2 regions of the Nonomuraea sp. NPDC049152 genome follow, and region 1 is predicted to be linked to the other one. Evidence: riboswitches for the same ligand, from Rfam matches in the RefSeq annotation. Region 1 holds a riboswitch; the other holds the start of a gene.
What was found. Region 1 has a riboswitch for cobalamin ahead of AB0B45_RS28410 (CbtB-domain containing protein). Riboswitches for the same ligand answer to the same signal wherever they lie in the genome.
Positions count from the first base shown of each region.

Region 2: it holds a riboswitch for cobalamin, as region 1 does, so the genes downstream of both, AB0B45_RS43065 (ribonucleoside-diphosphate reductase subunit alpha) here and AB0B45_RS28410 (CbtB-domain containing protein) in region 1, are expected to answer to the same signal.

Region 1 is NZ_JBEZDO010000017.1:67,649-70,850, forward strand. It holds gene AB0B45_RS28405 (NEW3 domain-containing protein) at 1-1,080, opposite strand, end outside; cobalamin riboswitch at 1,276-1,405, shown strand; gene AB0B45_RS28410 (CbtB-domain containing protein) at 1,436-1,627, shown strand; gene AB0B45_RS28415 (CbtA family protein) at 1,637-2,392, shown strand; gene AB0B45_RS28420 (histidine phosphatase family protein) at 2,287-2,967, shown strand; gene AB0B45_RS28425 (VWA domain-containing protein) at 2,964-3,202, shown strand, end outside.
Region 2 is NZ_JBEZDO010000036.1:73,440-76,641, reverse strand. It holds gene AB0B45_RS43065 (ribonucleoside-diphosphate reductase subunit alpha) at 1-1,323, opposite strand, end outside; cobalamin riboswitch at 1,413-1,611, opposite strand; gene AB0B45_RS43060 (tripartite tricarboxylate transporter substrate-binding protein) at 1,616-2,521, opposite strand; gene AB0B45_RS43055 (helix-turn-helix domain-containing protein) at 2,586-3,161, opposite strand.

The DNA of each region.
Region 1 (3,202 bases):
GTGGATCTCGGTCACCCACTTGTTCGGCGGCGTGTAGTCGGTGCCGACGGGCAGCAGCACGTTCCTGGTGGCGGCCACCGGCTTCAGGCTCGCGAACAGCTCGTAGACTGCCGTCATCGCCTCCTCCAGCGTCGCCGAGGAGTCCATCCACCAGCCCGCCGAGTAGTGCGCCGGCATGTAGTGGGTCACCACACCCAGGCCCGACGGTGAGATCCACTCGAACTCGCTCGGGAACTGCATCAGCGTGGCGTCGTTCTTGGCCTGCTTGAAGTTCTTGCTGATCGGGCCCCACTGGTGGAAGGGGCCGCGCGCCCACGCGCTGCCCGTCAGGCCGGCGGCGGCCAGGTACCCGGGGAACTGCGGGTCGTGGCCGAACGCGTCGAGCTGCCACGCCGTGCGGGGCTGACCGCCGAGGATGTCGCGCTGGTAGCCGATGCCGTACACGATGTTGCGAATCGTGGTCTCGGCGCCCGTCAGGTTGGTGTTGGGCTCGTTGTAGGTGCCGCCCATCAGCTCGACCCTGCCCTCGGCCATGAGGCGGCGCAGGTCGGCCCTGCGCTCGGGGTGGGTGTCGAAGAACGGCTTCAGATAGTCGATCTCGGCGAGGACGAACTTGTAGTCGGGGTCCCGCGCGGCCAGCGCGAGATGCGCCTCCACCAGCGCGAACGCGTTGCGCTCCCACAGCGGCCTGGTCGTCGCGTCGCCCGACAGCAGCTCCCACGGGCTGGTGTAGGCCGCCTGCGTGTTCCACCAGACGGGGTCGTAGTGGAAGTGCGACACCATGTGCATCGTCCAGCCGGGCTCCTCGACGGTCACCTCGGCGGCGATCTCACTGTCAGCGGCGGTCACGTGGCAGGCGAGCGTGCTTCCGGCCGGGGCGGTCACCTCCAGCGGGACCTCTACGACGACGGTCCCTTCACCGGCGGGCACGACCGCACGCCCGGCGATCCCCTCACCGCGCACCTCGAGGTCGGCGTCGCGCTCGCCCTGCTCGGCGGTGACCCTGAGGACCTGGTACGGCTGCGCGTCCGTCCCCACGAAAAGGTCGGTCGACTCGGCTGACAACAGGCGAACGGGCACAGGGTCTCCCTTGGCGTCCTAGGGGGCTGTCGCCGTCACCCTAGGTCTTATCAAGATCAATGGCAACGTTGTCATAACCGTAGCCACCCGCTCACGAAACCCCTCGGAACTCATGGAACGTCTCGGGCGCCGGAGGGTCCGAGCCCCATGAACCATGGACTCCAGGAACTGGGCGATATTGACGAGATCCGTAGAAAGGGATACGTTCCGGTAGATTTCGCGGCGACTCAGGGGAAATCCGGTGAGATGCCGGTGCGGACGCGCCACTGTATCCGGGAATAAACCCTCGGGAGCCAGGTCACCTGACCGCCGCGACCTCAACCAGCGGGACGCGTCATCCCTGAGGAGGCTTCACATGAGTGGTCTGTCCACGTCCGTAACCGCCATTCCGCTTCACCGTCTCACGCGCTGGCTGCTGGCGGTGCCCGTTCTGATGCTGCTCGCGTACCTCGTCTTGATGGACAACGGCGCGATCTCGCAGACCGGCACGTTCCTGCACGAGCTCATGCACGACGGGCGTCATCTGCTCGGCGTGCCCTGCCACTAGGGCACGGCCGTGATCAAATCCCTGGTGGTCAGGGGCCTGCTCGTGGGGCTCCTGGCCGGACTCGTCGCGGGCGCGTTCGCCTTCTTCGTGGGTGAGCCGCGCGTCGACGCCGCGATCGCCCTCGAGGAGGCGGCCTCCGCCGCCGCTCCCGCCGAAAGCGCACCGCACAGTCACGACGACGGCGCGGGAGCCTCCCATGATCACGGAGAAGAGGCCGTGGTCAGCAGACCGGTGCAGAAGGCCGGACTCTTCCTCGCCACCGGCCTGTACGGCGTGGCCGTGGGCGGCATCTTCGCCCTCGTCTTCGCCGGACTCCGCGGCAGGGTGGGCCCCAGGTCGGAGCCCGCGTTGGCCGTCGCCGCCGCGGCGGTCGCGTTCGGCGCCATCATCCTGGTTCCCTTCCTCAAATATCCCGCCAACCCACCCGCCGTGGGCGACCCTGAAACGATCAACTCCAGGACGCTCCTCTACGTCGTGATGGTCCTCGTCGGCCTCGCCTCCGTCGCGATCGCCGTCGCCGCGAGCCGCAGGGTCACCGTGCCGGGCGTATGGGCGAAGGGCCTGGTAGGCGGGGCGACCTTCCTGGTTCCCGTGATCGCCGCATGGGCGCTCCTCCCACGCGTGGACGAGGTGCCCGTCGGCTTCCCCGCCGCGTTGCTGTGGGACTTCAGAGTGGCGTCCCTCGGCACCCAGCTGGTGTTCTGGGCGGCGTTCGGGGTGTTCTTCGCGGTGGCGGGCGAACGCGCGAAGGTGCGGGTCAGCTGACCAGAGCGCTGTTCGTACGGCATGCCTTGACCGTCGGCATGCGCGGCGCGCGCTTCCCCACGGGGGAGGAACGCGCCGATCCGTCGAGCCTTGAGCAGGCCCACCGCCTGGCACGGACGTTCGCCGAGGGAACGGCGTTCGTCGCGCCGGGTCGTGCCGCCAGGGAGACCGCGGTGGCGCTCGGGTGCGAGCCGGTGGTCGTGCTCGAGCTGGCCGAGCCGGACCACGGGAGGTGGCGCGGCCTGCCGTACGAGGAGGTCGCCCAGGCCGACCCCGAGTCCTTCGCGCGCTGGCTCACCGACCCCGGCGCGGCGCCCCACGGCGGGGAGTCCCACCACCAGGCGGCGGCTCGGGTCGTCAGCTGGCTGGAAACCCTCCGCGAGGACGCCCGGCGGGGGGAGGGCGTGGTGGTCGTGTGCGACGTGGGCGCGGTGCGGGCGGTGGTGGGGCACGCGCTCGGGATCGGGCCTCTCGTCGCCGCGCGTTTCGATCTCGCCCCCCTCTCCCTCACGCAGTTGTCCGCCGCCCGGGAGGGCTGGCGGATCGGGTACGTCAACCGGAAGGCCACACCTTGACCGCCACCTATCCTTTCAGCGCCGTCGTCGGCCTGGACGATCTCAAGCTGGCGCTGGTGCTCAACGCCGTCTCTCCTCGTGTGGGCGGCGTGCTCGTCAGGGGAGAGAAGGGCACGGCGAAGTCCACGATCGTCAGAGCGCTCGCCGCGCAGTTGCCTCCGGTTGAGGTGCTGGCGGCCTGCAGGTTCGCCTGCGACCCTTCCGCGCCCGACCCGGCGTGTCCCGACGGGCCGCA
Region 2 (3,202 bases), on a different contig from region 1:
GGTCTCGGCCTCAGGCGTCGGGTAGAAGCCCAGGTCGATCGTCTTGTCCAGGAAGCGCACGGCGGTCCTGACGGTGGCGCGCAGCCGGACCCAGTCCATGGTGCCGCCCGCCAGGTGGGCGGCCAGGTTGATCGAGCCGAGGTTGCAGACGGCGGTCTCGCCGTCGCTGGTGACCTCGAGGATCTCGGTGCAGAGGTTGGACAGGTGGATGACGTTCTCCGGGCGCGCCGTCTGGTTGGAGGCGCGGTTGGCGGCGTCCTTGAAGGTCATCCAGCCGTTGCCGGTCTGCGCGAGCGTACGCATCATCCGGCCGTAGAGGGTGCGCGCGGGGATCTGACGGGTGTGGAGGCCCGCCGCCTCCGCGGCCCGGTAGGCGTCGTCGAAGGCCTCGCCGTACAGGTCGGTGAGGTGCGGCACCTGCTTCGGGTCGAACAGCGACCACGGCTGGTCGGCCTCGACGCGGCGCATGAACTCGTCGGGCACCCAGTTGGCGAGGTTGAGGTTGTGGGCGCGGCGGGCCTCCTCGCCGGTGTTGTCGCGCAGTTCGAGGAACTCCTCGATGTCGGCGTGCCAGGTCTCCAGGTAGACGCAGGCCGCGCCCTTGCGGCGGCCGCCCTGGTTGACGGCGGCGACGCTGGAGTCGAGCGTGCGCAGCCAAGGGACGATGCCGTTGGAGTGGCCGTTCGTGCCGCGGATCAGCGAGCCGCGCGAGCGGACCCTGGTCCAGGCGATGCCGATGCCGCCGGCGTACTTCGACAGCCTGGCGACCTGGCCGTAGCGCTCGTAGATCCCTTCCAGCTCGTCACGCGGCGAGTCCAGCAGGAAGCAGGACGACAGCTGGGCGCGGCGGGAGCCCGAGTTGAACAGGGTGGGCGAGCTGGGCAGGTACGACAGCGTGGACATCAGCGCGTACAGCTCTGCGGCCTCGGCCACCGATACGACAAGGCCGCACGCGACGCGCAGCATGAAGTGCTGCGGGCGTTCGAGCACGTCGCGCGTCTCGGGGTGGCGCAGCAGGTAGCGGTCGTAGACGGTGCGCAGGCCGAAGTACTCGAACCTGTCGTCGGCGCTCTCGTCCACCAGCGCGTCGAGGGCCGCGGCGTTGGCCGCCACGAAGGCGGCGAGGCCGTCCTGGAGCAGGCCCGCGGCGTGGGTGGCCGCGATCGACTCGGAGAAGGTCCGCACGCCGTGCGCGGCCGCCTCGTCCGCGATCTCCTCGGCCAGCAACCTGGCGGCGACCCTGGAGTTCTCCGGATCGGCGATCACTCTCGCGGCGGCCTCCTCGATGGCCAGCCGGCGATCCACCTCTACGATCTGCGTCACGCTCTCTCCTCGCGAGCTCGCCCCCGTGAGGGCAGGCGAGGAGAGCACGCGGGCATGCCGCGAGGCCCCCTGGCCCTCCCTCGAGGCCTTGGACAGGTCACACCGCTGGCAGGTCTTCGGACTCGCGGGCGTACGTCAGCTTCCTACTGGCCGTCGCTTCCCAGACCATGGGCCCAGTGCTTCGTGACGGCGGTCGTTCCCGCTCACCGCTGCGGGGCAGCGCCGGAATCTCACCGGCTTCCCTTTTGCTTCGCCCTGCTCGGGCGAACCAGCGACGACCAGGATCCTACATCTAGTGGCCGCGGACGCAACTACCCCAACAAGTTGTGTCGATCAGGCCGAGGTCCTTGAGCACTTCGCGGGTCCTCGAGATCTCGGACGCGAGCCACACCCCGAAGTCGTCGCCGCTGAGCGGGAGGGGCTTCCATCCCCTCGTACGGCAGGCGTCCAGCCACTGCGCCGACTCGGCGATCTCGTCGAGCACCTCGACCGCCTGGGCGCGTTCGCGCTCGCCCATCTCCGGGGGCCCGAGCACCCCGCACCAGTCGGCGAAGTCGACCCGCACGCCCGACTCCAGCAGGGTCGGCGCCTCGAGACCCTCGACCCGTTCGGCCGAGGAGACGGCCAGCGCCCTGACCCGCCCCTTGTCGAGGCGCTTGCGCCACTCGCCGAGCGGGCCCGCGGCGACGCCCACCCTGCCCGCCAGCAGCGCCTCGGCCGCGTCGGCCGTGGTCGGGTAGCCCGCGTAGTCGAGCACTCTGGCGTCCGCGCCGAGACCGCGCGCGACCAGCCCGAACAGCAGGTGGTCGGACTCCCCCTGCGGCCTGCCGCCCAGCACGGTGCCGCCGGGCTCGGCGATCAGCCGCCGCGCGAAGTCGTCGAATGCGCGAAAGAGGGAGGCACTCGCGACGACCAGGACCTCGACGTCTCCGACCAGCCTGGCCAGCGGGGTTCCCGTCGTCTTCGACCTGGCCATCTCTGCGGCGGCGAGCGTGGACAGGCCCGTCACCGTGAGCTGGGTCCCGCCGGCCACCACGCCGTCGCGCTTGAGCTGGCCGGCGAGAGCCCTGGCGATGGGGATCCAGGCCTCGCCGCCGGGCACGACGGAGAAGCTCGGGGCCTGTCGCGTGGCCGTACCGCAGCCCGCCAGGCATGCCAGCGTGGCCAGCGCTCCCGCCACGAACTCCCGACGGCGCATGCGCGGCCCCTCCCCCGTCTCCTCCAACCACTGCTACACCATGTTATTGACAGGGCACAGAGAGTCACGCCTCGGGGGTGGAAAGGTCGGCGGGGACGGCGAGCAGGCGGAGGTGGAGGGGCCTGGCCTCCTGGGGGGCGTCGGCGGCGCGACGGCTGTACTTCTTCAGTAGCAGCATGTACTCCTCGAAGAAGGCCTCCAGCTCGCTCAGCGTCATTCGGCCGAGGCCGCGCGACACCTTCACCCACGCCGGGTCGGCCTGGTAGGCGGCGGGCAGGAGCTCCAGGAGGATCCCCTTGTCCTCCTCTAGCCCGATCCGATGGAACTCGGCCAGGACCGGGCGGTCCTCGGGCGCGAGCTGGGCGGGGTGGGGCAGCCTGATGTCCCCCGTCTCCGCCTTCCGCCACCACCGCTCGCGTCCGGCCGACCGCTCGGGGATCTCCTCGATGAACCCGTACTTCTCGAGCTGGCGCAGGTGGTAGCTGGTCGTGCCGGTCTTGGCGTCGAGCAGCGAGCCGAGCGTCGTGGACGTGGCCGGACCGTGCAGGCCCAGGTGACGGAGCATGGCCCGGCGCATCGGGTGGGCCAGCGCCTTCAGCTTGCCTGGATCGTCAAGAACCCATGGCTCCTCATCCTTCATGACGATCACCCTAGTCCTCCAGAAGGATTTCTGCAGACACC